Regions from separate parts of the Arthrobacter sp. Y3221159 genome, predicted to be linked through region 1. Evidence: riboswitches for the same ligand, from Rfam matches in the RefSeq annotation. Region 1 holds a riboswitch; each other region holds the start of a gene.
The links. Region 1 has a riboswitch for thiamine pyrophosphate ahead of AC5RT3_RS15450 (ECF transporter S component). Riboswitches for the same ligand answer to the same signal wherever they lie in the genome.

Region 1 (4,423 bases):
CTGCAGTGGGGCCGGATCGTTGGCAACGTCAGCAGCACCAGCAACCTGTACCGATTGCCGAGCTGGCTGGCCGGCGCCCGCAACGCATACCGGGCGGCCGGCGCGTGCCTAAACGCACCGCTCACGGGCGGGGGCACCGTGGTCCTGACCCAGTTCGTGGCGCGGGGCTTCGACTACAACCATGCGTGCACGCAGGAACCCTAGCTTCCCAGCCACACCATGTTCCAGGTACCGGCAGACACGGCCGCCACCACTGCGAGTCCCGCCATGAGCAGGCCGCCCGCCAGCACCCACGCATCCAGCGCACTGTAGGTTGAGGCGCGGGCCCAGGTTCGGGTCCCGCCGCCAAATCCACGCGCTTCCATGGTGACTGCCAGCCTCGACGCCCGCCGGATGGCCTGAACCAGGAGGCCGAAGCTTTGCCCCAGGGTGGCTTTCGCCCGCTGCAGCACGTTGCCGCGCGACCCCACGCCGCGCGCGCGCCGTGCCATGCCAATGGTTTGCCACTCCTCCGCCAGCAGGCCCACCAGGCGCATGGCGGCCAGGGTGCCCAGCACGAACCGGTGCGGCAGGCGGGCCTTCTGGGCCAGCGCGTCCGCGAGATCGGTGGGATCGGTGCAGCTCATCAGCAGCACCGCCGGCAGCGCAATCGCGAGCCCGCGGAGCATGAACCCGAGCCCCGTCTCCAGGGACCCTTCGCTCATGGTCCAGATGCCGACGTCGATCAGCGTCCTTCCGCTGTCCGGCGCGAGGATTGAGGTGCTCCAACCGCCCACGGCGGCGGCGAGGATCAGCGGCCATCCACGCTGCCAGAGCAGCGTGAACGTGAGCCCGGCAAGCGGGAACAGCAGGACCTCGAAGGCCAGCGCCACCGAAGCGGACACCCAGTCGATGGAAAGCGCCAGGACCACGGTGATCAGGAGGACGGCGGCCAGCTTGCTGAGCGGATTGGCGCGGGTCAGCAGGGCGTTGTTGCCGCGCAGGTGCAGTTCCTGCCTCACAGGGCCACCTTTTCCGCCGCGGCCAACTTCAGCTCGGTTCCGCCCAGGGCGGCGGTGAACTCGGCGTCGTGGGTCACGGACACCACGGCGGTGCCGGAGTCCAGGAGCTCGGAGAGGAAGGACGCCAGCTCAGCCCAGGTGTTGGCGTCCTGGCCGAATGTGGGCTCATCCAATACCAGGACCTGCGGGCTGGCCGCCAGGACGGTTGCCACCGAGAGCCGCCGCTTCTCCCCGCCCGAGAGGGTGTAGGGATTGGCATCCACCAGCGGGGTGAGCCTCAGCCGCTCCAGCAGCTCGTCAACGCGGTCCTCGCCGTGGCCCAGATGGCGCGGGCCAAACAGCAGCTCATCACTCACCCTGCCGGTGACAAACTGGTGTTCCGGCTCCTGGAACACCGTGCCTATCCGCTCAATCAGTTGCTCTGCCTTCCACCTGAAGGGGTCGATTCCCGCGCCCCGGCTCAGGCGGGTTGTTGCGGAGATCTTGCCCGCAACGGGCTCCAGCAGCCCCGCGAGGGTCAGTGCAAAGGTGGACTTACCGGCACCGTTGGGCCCGGTGATGGCAAGCGCCTGCCCGGCCCGTACCTGCGCGGTGATGTCCTCCTGCACCGGAAGCGGCTGGATTTTCCGGAATCCGCTGCGGTGCGGGCGTTCCCGGGACACAGCCACTTTCTCGGCGGCCAGCATCAGGTCTCCCGCGCCTGGGCCGGTGCCGGCTGCGCGGGGACGGGTGGCCGGCACGTAGCCGGGCACCCACACCCCGGCGGCGGCCAGCATGGTGCGGGCCTCGTCCAGGACCCGGTCCGGCGGACCATCCAGGAGGACGCCAGGATCGGCGGCCGAGCCCGGCTGCAGGACCACGATCCGGTCCACCAGGTCCTTCCACACCGACACCCGGTGCTCCACCACCACCAGCGTGGCACCGGTTTTATCCAGGCAGCGCGCCACGGCGTCACGGACCTCCAGCACACCGGCCGGATCAAGGTTGGCGGTGGGCTCGTCCAGCAGGATCAGCCCGGGCTGCATCGCCAGGATGCCTGCCAGCGCAAGCCGCTGTTTCTGCCCGCCGGACAGCGCCGACGTCGGATGGTCCAGCGGCAGGTGGGACAGCCCGACGTCGGCGAGCGCCTCGTGCACTCGGGTCCAGATGGCGTCGCGGGGGACGGCGAGGTTCTCGGCGCCGAACGCGACGTCGTCCCCGACCCTGGAGAGGACCACCTGGGTTTCGGGGTCCTGCTGCATCAGTCCAGCACGTCCGCGCTGCCCCCGGGGGGACCCGCCGTCGACGAGCAGTGAACCTGACTCGTCGGAGTCGCCGGCCTCGCCGTCGTCGTTCACATCGCCCAGGACCCCGGCGAGGGCGTGCAGCAGCGTGGACTTGCCGGCGCCCGAGGCCCCGAGCAGCAGGACGCGCTCCCCCGGTGAGATGTCCAGGTCAAGGGCGTGGACGGCGGGCCTGGCGCGCCCGGCATGCCGCCAGCCCCAGCCACGCGCCGTGACTGCGGCCGGCCGCACCGCCCCGGCCGTGCCGTGGTGGGTAGGTGCCTGCATCAGGAGAAGACGGGCTCCGTTGCCGCCTTGCGGGAAGCGAAGGAGCTCAGGACCCCGGTCCTGGCCAGGCCGCGGGTGGCGATCCAGGACAGGGCACCGGCGATGACCGCGCCGGAAATCGCGGTGAAGATGATGTAGGCAAGCTTGTCACCGCCGGAGTACGCGATGTTCCAGCCCCACGGCGCGAAGGAATCGTTCAGGCCGCAGAACAGGCCCGCGGCAGCACCGGCCAGCAGCGACACCGGCAGGTTGAACTTCTTGTAAACGAAGATCGCGAAGATAATTTCGGCGCCCAGGCCCTGGACCAAGCCTGAGAACAGCACGGAGGCGCCGTACTGCGAGCCCATCAGGAGCTCACCGGTGGCTGCCACGGTCTCGCAGAACAGCGCCGCGCCGGGCTTGCGGATGATCAGCATGCCCAGCACTGCCGGGATCATCCAGCCGCCGGCGATCAGGCCGGTCAGGGGCGGGTAGACCGCGTTCATGGGCGCGGAGACCGCGGCCGCGCCCTGGGACCAGGCCCAGAAAATCACGCCGCCGGCGATGGCGATCAGGGCCGCCACCACGATGTCCACGACGCGCCAGGACTTGCTGGTGGTCTTCTTGATTGCTGCAGTGCTCATGAAAAAAATCCTCCTGGGAAACAGGAGGGGAAAGCACGGCACGCGGCTACTGCCGTTGCCGGACTTCGAGAACTCGACTCCCTTGCGCCGGTACTAACCGGATCAGGTTCGAGGGTCTGCGGCTGTCCGCACTCTCAGCGCCCACCTGCGGTCCCCGGCCATGCGGGCCCGACGGCGGCGCTCCCCTGTCGTTAAGTGTTGCTTGCTTGAATAATGCATTGGATTGCCCTGTTGGGCGTGGTCCAGTTTACACCGGGAGAGGGGTAGATTGTGGGCCATGACTGCCAATCCGCCGCATATGACTGAGTTCGATCCGGACTCCGATTCCGCCCAGCCGGAGGGATCCCTGCAGGTCCTCATCGGCCGCGTCGAGGGTGAGATCCATGAACTCCAGTTTCCGGGCTTCTCCATGGATGATGCGCTCAACCTTGGCCTCCTCCTGGTGGAGCTGGGCAAGGAGCGCGGCCTGCCCATCGCTATCGACATCACCAAGGGCGAACAGGTCCTCTTCCATGTGGCATTGCCGGGCGCCACGCCGGACAACGAACACTGGATCCGCGCGAAGCAACGGACAGCTGCACGGTACGAAGTGCCTTCCCTGCTGGTGGGGCTGCGCGGGCGGCTGCGCGGAGGCAGGATCGAGGACGAGGGCTGGTTCGACCAGACCCGCTACGCGGCACATGGCGGGTCTTTCCCTGTCTATGTGACGGGCGTGGGTGCGGTGGCCACCGTCACCGTGTCCGGGCTGCCGCAGGTGCAGGATCACGACCTGGTGGTGGAGGCCATGCGTGAGGTGTTGCGGTCCACCGGGGCTGACGGGGCACCATGACCGGCACTCCCGCTGACAATCCCGTCCGGGCGGCGGTGGACAAGGCCGAAGACGAGATGATCTTCATCGGCCCGGACCATCCCTACTATCCCCTGCTGGCCGAGCTGGTGTCCGCCGTCGGCAAGGCCTGGCAGCAGGGGTATGAGCAGGGCCGCAGCGGCGGGCACCACCCGAACCCCTACACTTGGACCGGGCTGGCCTGACGGGTTTCCAGCTGCCGGCGGGGAAACAAAGCCTGCTTAGCTTTTATTAGTAATCATGCTTACTATGTTGTTTCCACCGCGTACGAGGAGTCCAGGACATGGCAGTCAGCACCCGCCCACCGGGCGTCCGAACCGCGCTGCAGTGGTCCACGCTGGCTGTTGCCGGCATTTTCCTGTTCGCCGGCATCCTTGGATTCGTTCCGGGCATCACCAGCAA
Region 2 (4,423 bases), on a different contig from region 1:
CTGCCACGCCGGTGGAACCGTACCTGGACATGCTTTCCGAACTGGACATGCTGCTGATCATGACCGTTGAACCGGGCTTTGGCGGCCAGGCCTTTTTGGACGTGATGCTGCCCAAGATCCGCCGGGCTCGCGCCGCCGTCGACGGTTCAGGGGTGAACGTAGCCATCCAGGTGGACGGCGGCATCACGGAAGAAACCATCACCCGTGCCGCCGAGGCCGGCGCCAACGTCTTTGTCGCGGGCTCGGCCGTGTACGGCAAACCTTCCCCTGCTGAGGCAATCGAGTCGCTGCGCGCGAACGGCCAGCTTGCCTTCGCATAGCAGCAGGCCGCCCCATCACCGTTACCAATCTTGAAGGACCCATAATGCGCGTTCACATCGCAACCGACCACGCCGGCATGGAGCTCAGCTCCCATCTGATCACCTCGCTCGCAGCCAGCGGCTACGAGATGGTGGACCACGGACCGGCCGCCTACGACGCCGAGGACGACTACCCCGCATTCTGCATCAACGCCGCCGCCGCCGTCGTGGCCGACCGGGCGGCAGGCATGGACGCGCTCGGAATCGTGCTGGGCGGCTCCGGCAACGGCGAGCAAATCGCCGCAAACAAGGTCAAGGGAGTCCGGGCAGCCCTCGCGTGGAACCTCGACACAGCCAGGCTCGCCCGCCAACACAACGATGCCAACGTGGTCGCCGTCGGAGGCAGGCAGCACAGCGTCGAAGAGGCCACGGAACTGGTCAAAGCATTCCTGGCAGAACCATTTACTAATGCCGAACGCCATGAGCGCCGCATCGGCAAAATCGCTACCTTCGAAACCACGGGCGAGATCGTCGAATAACCCCCACCAACAAAACCCCGGGCCAAGGTTGTCGTCAACCCTGCCGCCAGCCATCCCGGAAAGTTCTCCCGCTGCTTAGACCAGTCGGGGATCCCAACACCGACTCTCCCGTCCCGGGGGAGCAACCCAGAAAGGAAGATTCACATGAGCATAACTTTCGAGCCGACCGCCCTCTTCCAGGGGAAGCTGGACGAAGCACCGCTCGGTCCACCCCTGGCCGAAGTGCTGGGCGACGAGATTCCGACGCGGATCACTATCCCCTTTACCAGCGATGATTCCCGGATCCTCTCCGGAGTCTGGGAAGCTGACCCAGGCCTTTCACGATGGGAGTTTCTGGAGCGCGGCGAGTCGATCTACGTCCTTGAAGGCCGCATGGTGGTTACCGAGGATGGCGGAGAGCCGACTACCGTAGAGGCCGGAACCGCAGCTATCTTCCCCATCGGTTGGAAGGGCACCTGGGAAATCCAGGAGCGCATCAGAAAATTCTTCGTCATTTTCACGCCCTGACCCAGGGAAACTGTAAGGCCTGGACACGTGCCAGGCCTTACAGTTTGTAGCCATTCATACAACGACAGGGGAGCGCCGCCATCCGGCACTGGCCATGGCCGGGGACCGCAGGTGGGCGCTGAGAGTGCGGACAGCCGCAGACCCTCGAACCTGATCCGGTTAGTACCGGCGCAAGGGAGTCGAGTTCTCGAAGTCCGGTAACGGCAGTAGCCGCGTGCCGTGCTTTCCCCTCCTGTTTCCCAGGAGGATTTTTTCATGAGCACTGCAGCAATCAAGAAGACCACCAGCAAGTCCTGGCGCGTCGTGGACATCGTGGTGGCGGCCCTGATCGCCATCGCCGGCGGCGTGATTTTCTGGGCCTGGTCCCAGGGCGCGGCCGCGGTCTCCGGGCCCATGAACGCGGTTTACCCGCCCCTGACCGGCCTGATCGCCGGCGGCTGGATGATCCCGGCAGTGCTGGGCATGCTGATCATCCGCAAGCCCGGCGCGGCATTGTTCTGCGAGACCGTGGCAGCCACCGGTGAGCTCCTGATGGGCTCGCAGTACGGCGCCTCGGTGCTGTTCTCAGGCTTGGTCCAGGGCCTGGGCGCTGAAATCATCTTCGCGATCTTCGTTTACAAGAAGTTCAACCTGCCGGTGTCGCTGCTGGCCGGTGCTGCCGCGGGCCTGTTCTGCGGCCTGAACGATTCCTTCGCGCCGTGGGGCTGGAACATTGCGTACTCCGGCGGTGACAAGCTTGCCTACATCATCTTCACCGCGATTTCCGGCGCGGTCATCGCCGGTGCCCTGTCCTGGATCGCGACCCGTGGCCTGGCGAAGACCGGGGTCCTGAGCTCCTTTGCCTCGCGCAAGGCAGCCACGGAGTCCGTCCTCTCCTGAGGCCTGAAAGGTTAGCTGATGACCATCACCACCGAAATGTGCGTGGACAGCGATCCGTTGATCATTGACGGAGTCGAAATAACTTCGCGGCTCATTATGGGCATTGGCGGAGCCCCCAGCCTGGACGGACTCGGAAGCGCCCTCGTTGCTTCTGGGACCGAGCTGACCACCGTCGCCATGCGGCGCTATTCGCCGTCGGAGGCCGGTTCCTTATTCCAACTCCTGCTCGACCACAAGATCCGGGTGCTGCCCAACACCGCAGGCTGCTTCACGGCAAAAGATGCGGTGCTCACCGCCGAAATGGCGCGCGAAGCATTGGAAACCGACTGGGCAAGCTCGAGGTGATAGCTGACGAGCACACCCTGTTGCCCGATGCCGTGGAACTGGTCGATGCCACGGAGCAATTGGTCAACCGCGGCTTCAAGGTATTCGCGTACACCAACGATGATCCGGTCCTGGCCCTACGGCTCGAGCATCTGGGAGCCTCCACCGTTATGCCCCTTGGCTCACCCATCGGCACGGGCCTGGGCATCCTGAGCCCGCACAACATCGAGCTGATTGTGTCCCGCGCTTCCGTGCCCGTCGTGCTCGACGCTGGCATCGGAACCGCCTCGGACGCGGCCTTTGCAATGGAACTGGGGTGTGACGCTGTCCTGCTGGCTACAGCTGTCACCCGGGCACAGAATCCGGTGCGCATGGCCACCGCATTTAAACACGCAGTCCTCTCTGGAAGGCTGGCGAACCGCGGCGGCCGCATACCCCGCCGCGAGCATGCACTGGCGTCATCACCCTTGGAAGGACGAGCCGAGTTCCTGTAACGGGGTGCAGGCACCACCGACTGCAAGCCGTCCAAAACGGTAGGTAAAACCATCCTGATACAGCGTTTCCCACGACCACACATGACGGGATCATGGATGCCGGGAAGGAGCAGAGATGACGACACAAACGTCCGTCCGGCTGCTCCGCGCCGGTCTGGTGGGATCCCTGATTTTCATTCTCGGTGCGGGCGGACACCTCGCTGGTGGCGGTCACGCGCCCCGGCCCGAGGTCATGGCCGCGCTCTTCGTTGTGACCTTGGTTCCGATAGTGATGCTTTCCTCACACCGGTTCTCGGTACCTGGGCTTCTTTGTTCGCTGGGCGCCGGCCAAGGGTGGCTGCATTGGTCCCTTGACGCTCTCGGCCCCGGACAGCACCCCACCTCGGCTCTGCTGTTGCCCGCTTCCCGCATGCCGGACACCTGCCGGCTCCTGGCACAGACACTTCCGTGGGGATCGTCATGTCTTCCGCTGACGCAGCGAGCGGATGGCTGATGTTCACTGCCCACGCCGTTGCCACTCTGGTCACAGCGCTGCTCCTGGCTCGTGGCGAGGATGCGTTGCGCCTTGTAGCCACCTTGCTTGAGCCGCTCGTGCGACTCCCTGACTTCATCGCCTTGCCGCCGACGGTCCGCACCCGGTGGCGCACCGACGTCGTAACTTCCCCGGCAGCCGCCTCGCTGCGACTTCCTACCCGGCGAGGTCCGCCACCAGCCGTCCCCGCGGCCACCTGAGTACCCGCCTTCCGTCTGGAACACAGGAAACCAGGGACCGGCCGCCGCCGACAACAGGCGTGCGCCCCATGCCCCGCCTGGGTTTCTTGACCTCACCATCCCTTAGTTCCGCGAAAGGCATTCTGCCATGAAGACATCACCTCGCCGTACCCTTAGCACCGTCGCCGCCACAACATTGGCTGCCGGGCTGGTGGCCCTAAGCACAGGCACAGCTTCCGCCCACGTCCGCGTCGACCCTGACGGCACAGCCGAGGGCAGCTACACCCAACTAACCTTCCGGGTGCCAAACGAATCCGAAACGGCCAGAACCAGCAAACTCGAAATCTCCCTGCCCACGGAGACGCCATTCACCTCCGTCTCCGTGAAGCCCGTGGTCGGGTGGAAGGCAGAGGTGGTGAACAGCGAACTGCCGCAGCCCGTCACCGTCAACGGCGCAACCGTCACCAAGGCGCCGACCTCCGTCATCTGGACCGCGGATGAAGCTCACCAGATCGGTCCGCATGAGTACCAAACCTTTTCCATCTCGGTCGGCGTGCTGCCCAAAGCCGGTACTGAACTGATCCTGCCTGCGTCCCAGACCTACACCGACGGGAACACCGTGAAATGGGAACAGGAAACCAGCGAGAGCCAAGCCGAGCCAGAATACCCG
Region 3 (4,423 bases), on a different contig from region 1:
AAAGCGGTCCACCAGCCGGCGCAGGGGAGCGGTGGTGTGCGCGTAGGCCGCGCCGATGGCGGCCTGCACAGCAGCCTCCGGTACGCTGCCGTCAAAAGCGGTGTAGGAGGCTCCGCGGAACAGCATCCCCGCCGAGTGCATGATTGCCAGCTGCCGCGGTTCGGTGGGGTCCAGGCTGCGCAGGTACTCGCCGTAGCTGACCTCGCCGTCCCACGGTTTCCCCAGCACCTCCGTCTGGAGTTTGAAGTGGTTCAGGGAGCGTTCGTCCGGCGCGGGCATGGTCCGCAGGATGCCCACCTTGCCGTCCAGCATGAGCTGCGCGGCAGCCATGCCCGTCATGAGCGAAATCTGGGCGTTCCAGTCCTCCACGGGCAGCTGCGGCGCGGCGGCGATGCGGTATCCGCCGTCGGGGAGCTGGACGATCTCCTGCTCCGGCATGTTCAGGCTGGCGCCGTCACGGGCGCGTTCCAGCTCCACGCGCTTGAGGCCAACCTCTTTCAGCAGCTGCAGGACCGGGGATGCGGTACCGGTGTCAAGTTGGGCCTGCGCGCCCTTGTAGCTCAGCTTGGCGCGGCTGCGCATCCGTGCCCGTCTGACTGTGGCAGAGGTGACTTCGGCATTGCCGTCCAGGCGGAAGTCCCAGACGAAGGCCGGGCACTCCTGGCCAGGCAGCAGGCTCCCCGCCCCTTCGCTGATGACCTCCGGATGCAGCGGAATCCGGCCGTCGGGGGCGTAGAAGGTCTGCCCGCGGCGCCGCGTTTCCTGGTCCAGCGGTCCGCCCGGCTTCACGAAGGCCGGAACGTCGGCGATGGCGTACAACACGTGGTAGCCGTCGCCGTCGGCCTCTATGAACAGCGCCTGGTCCAGGTCCGTGGACGAGGCCGGATCGATGGTGATGAATTCGACCCCGGTCAGGTCGTGGGACGGAAGCTCCAGCGCGGCCACGGCCGCTTCGGCGTCCCGGACCGCGTGCTCAGGGTATGGCCCGGGCAGCTCCAGCTCGGTCCGCAGCGCGCCCAGGGCCTCTTCCAGCGCGTTGTTGTGCTCATGGACGTTGGGAGCCAGCCGATGGTGTGACACGAAAATCAGCCTAGCCCGAAGACCGCCGAATATGCAGGCCATTGGCGGGATAGAAGGCAGGGCCGTGTTGCCCCACCGGCAGGTCAGGACGCGGCAGCGTCCAAAACGGCCAGGAGTGAGGCCGCCGCCGCGGCGGGATCCGCCGCTTCGGTGATGGCCCGCACCACCACAATCCTCCGGGCTCCCGCTTCCACCACCTCGCTGATATTGGAGTGGTCGATGCCGCCGATGGCGAACCACGGCACCTCGTTGCCGGCTTTGGCCGCGGCTGCCGCAGCGTATTTCACCAGCTCCGGTCCCACGGCGGCCCGGCCCGGTTTGGTGGGGGTGGCCCAGACCGGCCCCACGCAGAAATAGTCCAATCCGGCAGGCCCTGCGGCGGCAACGAGTGCGGCATCAACCTGTTCCGGGGTGTGGCTGGAGAGTCCAATGGCGGCGTTGCCGTTCAGCAGGGTGCGTGCCGCGGGCAGGGGGAGGTCCTTTTGCCCGATGTGGAACACCGGCGCGCCGGACAACACCGCGACGTCGGCGCGGTCATTCACTGCCCACAGCCGGCCATGGCGCTGCGCAGCCTCCCTGAGGACGGCCAGCAGTTCCAGCTCCTCGGCAGCCTCGATGGTCTTGTCGCGGAGCTGGATAATGTCCACTCCGCCGGTGAAGGCGGCATCCACGAAATCCGCGAAGTCACCGCGGTCAGCGCGGGCGTCAGTACACAGATAGAGGCGGGCAGACTTGAGCCCTGCGGTTCCCTCGGCGGTGGTGAAGGCATCGGTTGCGGAGGCGCCGGCAGCGGCAGCGGAGTGGGACACATTCATGGCTGCAAGCCTAGTTCCTCTACACTTGCCTCGTACTGCGGGAGCCTGCGGCAGCTGTCATAAAGCGCCGGGCTGAGAGGGCGTCAGAGCCGACCGCTTGACCTGATCCGGGTAATTCCGGCGTAGGGAAGGAGACACATGGGCACCCCCAACACAGCACCCCCGCAGCCCCCCAACGGCACCATCAGGGCCGACGTCGCAGTCATCGGCGGCGGAGTGGTGGGCCACGCGATCGCCTGGGAAGCACAGCGCTCAGGCCGCAGCGTCGCGCTGATCGACGACGCCCCCGGCTCCGGCGCCAGCTGGGCGGCCGCCGGGATGCTCGCACCGGTGAGCGAGCTGCACTACCAGGAAGAGGACCTCCTGGACCTGATGCTGGCCTCTTCCGCCCGGTGGCCCGGCTTCATCGCGGACCTGGCCTGTGCGTCCGGGGAGAAAACCGGGTACCTGACGACGCCGACCCTCGCCGTGGGTGCCGACGCCGCCGACCGCCGGGCTTTGATGGACCTGCGCGCGGTCCAGCAGGCCAATGGCCTGGCTGTTGAGCCGTTGACCGTCCGCGAGGCGCGGCGGCGGGAACCTTTGCTCAGCCCCGCCATCGCGTGTGCCCTCGACACCCCCGCGGACCACCAGGTGGATCCCCGGCTCCTGGTGTCCTGCCTTCGCAACGCCCTCGCCGGGGAAGCCGCCGGCCGCGGCCCCGCAGTTGCGGGCGCAGCGGAAGGCTACGCGGTGCCGGACAGGGCCTTGGGCCTGCTGTGGGCTGATGGCACTGTTGCGGGAGCCCGGCTCGCCGGCGGCGGCACAGTGCTGGCCGGAGAAACCGTGGTGGCCAATGGACTGGATGCCGCTGCGCTGATGGACTTGCCCGCGGGCCTGCACCTGCCGCTGCGGCCGGTCTACGGGGACATCCTCCGCCTCGCCGTACCGCAGCACCTCCGGCCGCTGGTGACGGCCACCGTCCGCGGCCTGGTCCGCGGCGTGCCGGTGTACATCGTCCCCCGGGAGGACGGAACGGTGGTGATCGGAGCCACCCAGCGTGAGGATGCCCTCGCCGGGGCCGGTGCCGTACCCCCGCAAGCCCTCCGGTCCGCTGCCGGAACGGTGTCCGCAGGCGGCGTCTATCAGCTACTCCGGGACGCGCAGGTCCTGGTCCCGGCCGTGGCCGAGCTGGAATTGCTTGAATGTACGGCGCGGGCCCGGCCGGCGACCCCGGACAACGCCCCGCTGCTGGGCAGGGTGCCCGCCGCTCCGGGCTCCAACCCGGGCGGGCACATCGCCGGCCTGATCATGGCCACCGGATTCTTCCGGCACGGCGTCCTCCTGTCACCCGCAGCCGGCGCCATCTGCCGGGACCTGATGGACGGCACCGCGGACCCCCGCTGGAAAACGTTCGACCCTGGCCGCTTCTCCGGCCGCGAAACCTCCGCTGCAAGCGTCAACATCAAGGAGACAGCATGAATATCACCCTGAACGGAAACCACCATACGGTGGCTGAGGGGGCCTCCATCACCACCCTCATCAGCGAGGTCACCGGCCGTACCGTGGGGGCTGACGGCCAGGCCAAGGACGGGAACAGGCTGGGTGTCGCCGTGGCGCACAACGCACAGGTTGTTCCCCGGAGCCAATGGTTCGCCACGGCGCTCGCCGACGGTGACGACGTCGAGCTTGTCACGGCAGTGCAGGGAGGCTGACACGATGACCGAATCCGATACCCTGACCACCACGGCCGTTGCCAACCTGGACGATGCCCTGGTTATCGACGGGGTGCCCCTGGCGTCCCGGCTCATCATGGGGACTGGGGGCGCCCCGAGCCTCGACGGGCTTGGCGCAGCACTCCTGGCCTCCGGCACGTCCCTGACCACCGTGGCAATGCGGCGCTACTCGACGGCGGAGACGGGCTCGCTGTTCCAGCTCCTGGTGGACCACGGCATCCGGGTACTGCCGAACACCGCCGGCTGCTTCACTGCCCGGGACGCCGTCCTCACTGCCGAACTCGCCCGCGAGGCGCTGGAAACGGATTGGGTGAAGCTCGAGGTCATTGCCGACGAGCACACCCTCCTTCCCGACGCCGTCGAGCTGGTGGAGGCCACCGAACAGCTGGTGAACCGCGGCTTCAAGGTGTTTGCGTACACCAATGATGATCCGGTCCTGGCGCTGCGGCTGGAGAACCTCGGCGCCACCGCCGTGATGCCGCTGGGAGCGCCCATCGGCACGGGACTGGGAATCCTGAACCCGCACAACATCGAGCTGATCGTCTCCCGCGCCTCCGTCCCGGTGGTCCTGGACGCCGGGATCGGTACGGCCTCCGACGCCGCCCTGGCCATGGAGCTCGGTTGCGACGCCGTGCTGCTGGCCACGGCGGTCACGCGGGCGCAGAATCCGGCCCTGATGGGGGAGGCATTCAAACACGCCGTCATCGCCGGTAGGCTGGCGAAAGCGGCGGGCCGCATTCCCCGCCGCGAACACGCGCTGGCATCGTCGGCAATGGAAGGCCGGGCCGAGTTCCTCTAGGCCGGGACCGTGCC
Region 4 (4,423 bases), on a different contig from region 1:
TAAAAAGGTTGACGCCGCGGAGCCCCTCCCGGCCTTCGCCGGGGATGCCGCAGAGACTGGAGCCGCTGCGGCTGACACCGCGGAGGGCGCGCCTGCTGCCCCGGAAACGGAAGTGGCAGAGAAACCCGTCCGCCGCCGTCGGGTTGCCACCCGGAAGGCAGCTGCCCCGGCAGCCGAAGCTGCAGCAGCGCCCGCTGCGGAAGCTGCTCCGGCGCAACTGGAGTCGGCAACTGCTGGCGAGGCAGTAGAAACCGGTGCCCCCGCCGCAGCATCTGCCGAGGAGCAATCACCTGAGGCAGCGCCGGAAGAGGCACCGGCAGCCCACGACGCCGGCCGGGCGCCGTCGGACGCGGCCGCTGCAGGCGACGCGCCGCAACACGCCGCTGCAGGGGAGCCCGCCGAAACGGAGGAGCCTGCGAAGGAAGCTGCCAGCGCCTTTGCCTCACTGTTCCTGGAACCGGCTTCCCCCACTTCCGTACTGTTCCAGGCCCCGGACCTGAGCACTGTGGTGCGCCCGGCTCCGGCCGTCCCGGAGGATGTGGAAGAGGACGACGCCGAGGACGGCGACGCCGACGATTCCGCCGGCCGCCGCAGGCGCCGCAGCCGCGGCCGCCGCAGCCGCAGCCGCCTCGAAGATCGTGACGCGGAGGCTGCCACTGACGGCGAAGCCGGCGACGACGCCGAAGCGGAGGGCGACGAAGCGTCCGCCCTCCTGGAAGAGGGCGTCACATCCCGCCGGCGGCGCCGGCGGCGCCGCGGCGACCAGGACCTCGAACTGACCGGCGGCGGGGACGACGATCCCCCCAACACCGTCACCCGTGTCCGCGCCCCGCGCGCGGTGACCGAGCAGGCCGCCAGCAACCGCGTGACCAGCGTCAAGGGTTCCACCCGCCTGGAAGCGAAGAAGCAGCGCCGGCGTGAGTCCCGCGATACCGGCCGGCGCCGCACCGTCATCACCGAGGCGGAGTTCCTGGCCCGCAGGGAATCCGTGGACCGCCAGATGATCGTCCGCCAGCGCGACGACAGAATCCAGATTGCCGTCCTCGAGGACGGTGTCCTCGCCGAGCACTTCGTCTCCAAGACCCAGCAGGACTCGCTGATCGGCAACGTCTACCTGGGCAAGGTCCAGAACGTGCTGCCCTCCATGGAGGCAGCATTCGTGGACATCGGGCGCGGCCGCAACGCCGTCCTGTACGCCGGTGAGGTGAACTGGGAGGCCGTCAACCTCGAAGGCAAGCAGCGCCGGATCGAAAACGCGCTCAAGTCCGGCGACACCGTCCTGGTCCAGGTGACCAAGGACCCGGTGGGTCACAAGGGCGCTCGCCTGACCAGCCAGATCTCGCTGCCCGGCCGCTACCTCGTGTACGTTCCCGGCGGGTCCATGACGGGCATCTCACGCAAGCTGCCCGACGTCGAACGCAACCGCCTCAAGCGCATCCTCAAGGACCGCCTCCCGGAGCAGGCCGGCGTCATTGTGCGCACCGCGGCCGAAGGGGCGTCCGAGGAAGAGCTGACGCACGACATCAACCGGCTCCGCGCCCAGTGGGAAGGCATCGAAAGCCAGTCCACCTCCACCAAGGTGCTGGCCCCCGAACTGCTGTACGGCGAACCGGACCTCACCATCAAGGTGGTCCGCGACGTCTTCAACGAGGACTTCTCCAAGCTGATCGTGTCCGGTGAAGAGGCCTGGGACACCATCGAGGCCTACGTCACCTACGTTGCCCCGGACCTGGTGGGCCGGCTCGAGAAGTGGACCAAGGACCAGGACATCTTCGCCGCCTGGCGGATCGACGAGCAGATCCACAAGGCCCTGGAACGGAAGGTCTTCCTGCCGTCCGGCGGTTCCCTGGTGATCGACCGCACCGAAGCCATGACCGTGGTTGACGTCAATACGGGCAAGTTCACGGGCAGCGGCGGCAACCTTGAGGAAACCGTCACCAAGAACAACCTCGAAGCAGCCGAGGAAGTGGTGCGCCAGCTCCGCCTCCGGGACATCGGCGGCATCATCGTCATCGACTTCATCGACATGGTCCTTGAATCCAACCGGGACCTGGTGCTGCGCCGCCTGGTGGAATGCCTGGGCCGCGACCGCACCAAGCACCAGGTTGCCGAAGTCACGTCCCTGGGCCTGGTCCAGATGACCCGGAAGCGCATGGGCACCGGGCTCCTGGAGGTCTTTGGCGAGCAGTGCGAGGCCTGCGCCGGACGCGGCGTCGTCACCCACGACGACCCCGTGGAGCACCGCCGCGCCAACATCGTTGCTGCCGAGCACCACGTGCAGCGCACCGACAGCCGGCCGGAATCCCGTGCCGAAAGCCACCGGAACGAGGGCCAGCGGACCGACAGCAGCCAGCCCGGGGGACGCCCGGATCGCAAGCGGCGGCGCGGACGCGGCGGCCAGCAACCCGATGCTGCGCCGGCGCCCGCTGTGCATGTCCACACGGTCCACCCGGACCCGGCCGACGCCGAGCGCCACGCCAAGGCTGAAGCCACCAGGCTGGCCCTTGCCAACATCGCGGCGGCCGCGCATGCGGCGCACCTGCACGACGACGAGGTCGCGGCGGCCAGGCAGGCCCAGTCGGCCCAGCCCGCGGCGCCTGCCGTGGAAGAGAAGCACGACGCCGGTACCCCGCCACGGCCTGCGGCTGTCCTGACCTTCGGCGGCGAGAAGGTTGCCCTGCCCTTCGTGGAGCACGCGGAGGAGCAGCAGCCCCGCCCTGCCCTCACCCTGGACAGGCTCGCGGAAGCCTTCGCCCACCTGGGCGAACCGGCGCCTGCCGCCGAAACCCCCGCGGAAGAACAGGAAGCCACGCGGCCCGAGGCGGTTCCGGCACAGGCGGAACAGCCGGCTGCCCCTGCGGAAGCTGAGAAGGACTGGTCTGACCACACGGTGGACCAGTCCCGCCAGCGGCGGCCGCGGCGCAACCGCAGCGCTAGCCGCGCCCAGGGTGCCGCCAACGAAACCAGCGTGCAGCAGCACGAGAACGTTCCGGCACCCAGCGCCGGACACAGCCATGCTGCCAAGGCCCCGGAACCCGCATCGGCCTCGCAGGAACGCAAGGAAGGCGCGCCCAAGCCCGCCGAGGCGCCCATCATCCTGGGCGTGGGGGTTCCTGCCTCTGAGCTTTAAGCCCAGGCAGGGCCACTGGGTAACCCGGGAAGTCCCCGTCTCGTGGACCGTTCCCCTCCGTATTCCGGGGGGAACGGCCCATAAGGCGGGGACTTTCCTGCATGCGGTGGCTGTCACTTTTCCCGGGCTCCCAGGTCAGCGGCTAGGCTGGGTAACCGACACGGGGTGCCGCGCGAAGGGCCGGCTGAGATCCAGACCCGTTGAACCTGTCCGGCTAGTACCGGCGAAGGGATGTCCTTTGTCTTCGACCCTCTTTATGCCCGCGGAAACTTCCCAGCCCGACGCAATCCCGGATGCGACCGTCCAGGCCGCGCCCGCCCAGCCAGCGCTGCGCCGGGACGTGCCGCGCGTCCTGTCCATTGCCGGTTCGGACCCGTCCGGCGGCGCCGGCATCCAGGCGGACCTGAAAAGCATTGCGGCGCACGGCGGCTACGGCATGGCTGCCATCACCGCCCTCACCGCGCAGAACACCCGCGGCGTGGCTGCCGTCCACCTGCCGCCCGCGTCCTTCCTCGCCTGCCAGCTGGATGCCATCAGTGACGACATCAGCATCGACGCCGTCAAAATCGGCATGCTGGGCGACGCCGGGGTGATCGCCACGGTCCGGACCTGGCTGGAGAAGGTGCGTCCCGCCGTCGTGGTCCTTGACCCGGTAATGGTGGCCACCAGCGGTGACCGGTTGCTCCAGGAATCCGCCGAGGCAGCGCTCCGCGATCTGCTGCCGCTGGCCCACCTCATCACCCCGAACCTGGCCGAACTTGCCATGCTCGTGGGCGAAGAACCCCGGGATTCCTGGGCCGGGGCCCTGGAACAAGGGCGAAAGCTGGCCGATGCCACCGGAGCAACCGTGCTTGTGAAGGGCGGCCACCTGTCAGGTGCGCAATGCCCGGACGCCCTGGTCAACACCGCCGGCCTGCTGCGGGCGGAGGTCATCGAGGTACCGGGGGAGCGGGTGGCCACCAGGAACAGCCACGGAACGGGGTGCTCGCTGTCCTCTGCAATGGCCACGGTGCAGGCTCGGCGGGGGGACTGGGAGGCGTCGCTGCGGGAAGTGAAGCCCTGGCTGGCGGGGGCGCTCGCGGACTCCGCCCGGCTTGAGGTAGGAGCCGGCAACGGGCCCGTGCACCACTTCCACCACCTGCGGGCAGTTCCGCAGCCGGGGTCATTCGAAGCCCTGCTCTGGACTGAAGCTGAAGCGGACCTGGACGCCATCTACCGCCTGGACTTCATCCGCGGCCTGGTCTCGGGCAGCCTGCCGGAGAAGGAATTTGCCTATTACCTGGCCCAGGACGC

Region 2: it holds a riboswitch for thiamine pyrophosphate, as region 1 does, so the genes downstream of both, AC5RT3_RS04065 (ECF transporter S component) here and AC5RT3_RS15450 (ECF transporter S component) in region 1, are expected to answer to the same signal.
Region 3: it holds a riboswitch for thiamine pyrophosphate, as region 1 does, so the genes downstream of both, thiO (glycine oxidase ThiO) here and AC5RT3_RS15450 (ECF transporter S component) in region 1, are expected to answer to the same signal.
Region 4: it holds a riboswitch for thiamine pyrophosphate, as region 1 does, so the genes downstream of both, thiD (bifunctional hydroxymethylpyrimidine kinase/phosphomethylpyrimidine kinase) here and AC5RT3_RS15450 (ECF transporter S component) in region 1, are expected to answer to the same signal.

The regions. Positions count from the first base shown of each region.
Region 1 covers NZ_JBNHFC010000015.1:53,444-57,866, forward strand. Annotated here, with positions in the region: gene AC5RT3_RS15435 (glycoside hydrolase family 25 domain-containing protein) at 1-204, shown strand, start outside; gene AC5RT3_RS15440 (energy-coupling factor transporter transmembrane component T family protein) at 201-1,001, opposite strand; gene AC5RT3_RS15445 (ABC transporter ATP-binding protein) at 998-2,551, opposite strand; gene AC5RT3_RS15450 (ECF transporter S component) at 2,551-3,174, opposite strand; TPP riboswitch at 3,236-3,371, opposite strand; gene AC5RT3_RS15455 (heme-degrading domain-containing protein) at 3,452-4,003, shown strand; gene AC5RT3_RS15460 (hypothetical protein) at 4,000-4,206, shown strand; gene AC5RT3_RS15465 (DUF4383 domain-containing protein) at 4,305-4,423, shown strand, end outside.
Region 2 covers NZ_JBNHFC010000002.1:360,611-365,033, reverse strand. Annotated here, with positions in the region: gene rpe (ribulose-phosphate 3-epimerase) at 1-320, shown strand, start outside; gene AC5RT3_RS04075 (ribose-5-phosphate isomerase) at 365-838, shown strand; gene AC5RT3_RS04070 (cupin domain-containing protein) at 983-1,345, shown strand; TPP riboswitch at 1,402-1,540, shown strand; gene AC5RT3_RS04065 (ECF transporter S component) at 1,601-2,224, shown strand; partial or broken gene AC5RT3_RS04060 (thiazole synthase) at 2,243-3,042, shown strand; gene AC5RT3_RS04055 (hypothetical protein) at 3,502-3,774, shown strand; gene AC5RT3_RS04050 (YcnI family copper-binding membrane protein) at 3,902-4,423, shown strand, end outside.
Region 3 covers NZ_JBNHFC010000001.1:447,991-452,413, forward strand. Annotated here, with positions in the region: gene AC5RT3_RS02120 (RNB domain-containing ribonuclease) at 1-1,080, opposite strand, end outside; gene thiE (thiamine phosphate synthase) at 1,164-1,895, opposite strand; TPP riboswitch at 1,923-2,041, shown strand; gene thiO (glycine oxidase ThiO) at 2,034-3,356, shown strand; gene thiS (sulfur carrier protein ThiS) at 3,353-3,589, shown strand; gene AC5RT3_RS02140 (thiazole synthase) at 3,594-4,409, shown strand.
Region 4 covers NZ_JBNHFC010000016.1:60,471-64,893, forward strand. Annotated here, with positions in the region: gene AC5RT3_RS15990 (Rne/Rng family ribonuclease) at 1-3,130, shown strand, start outside; TPP riboswitch at 3,282-3,379, shown strand; gene thiD (bifunctional hydroxymethylpyrimidine kinase/phosphomethylpyrimidine kinase) at 3,387-4,423, shown strand, end outside.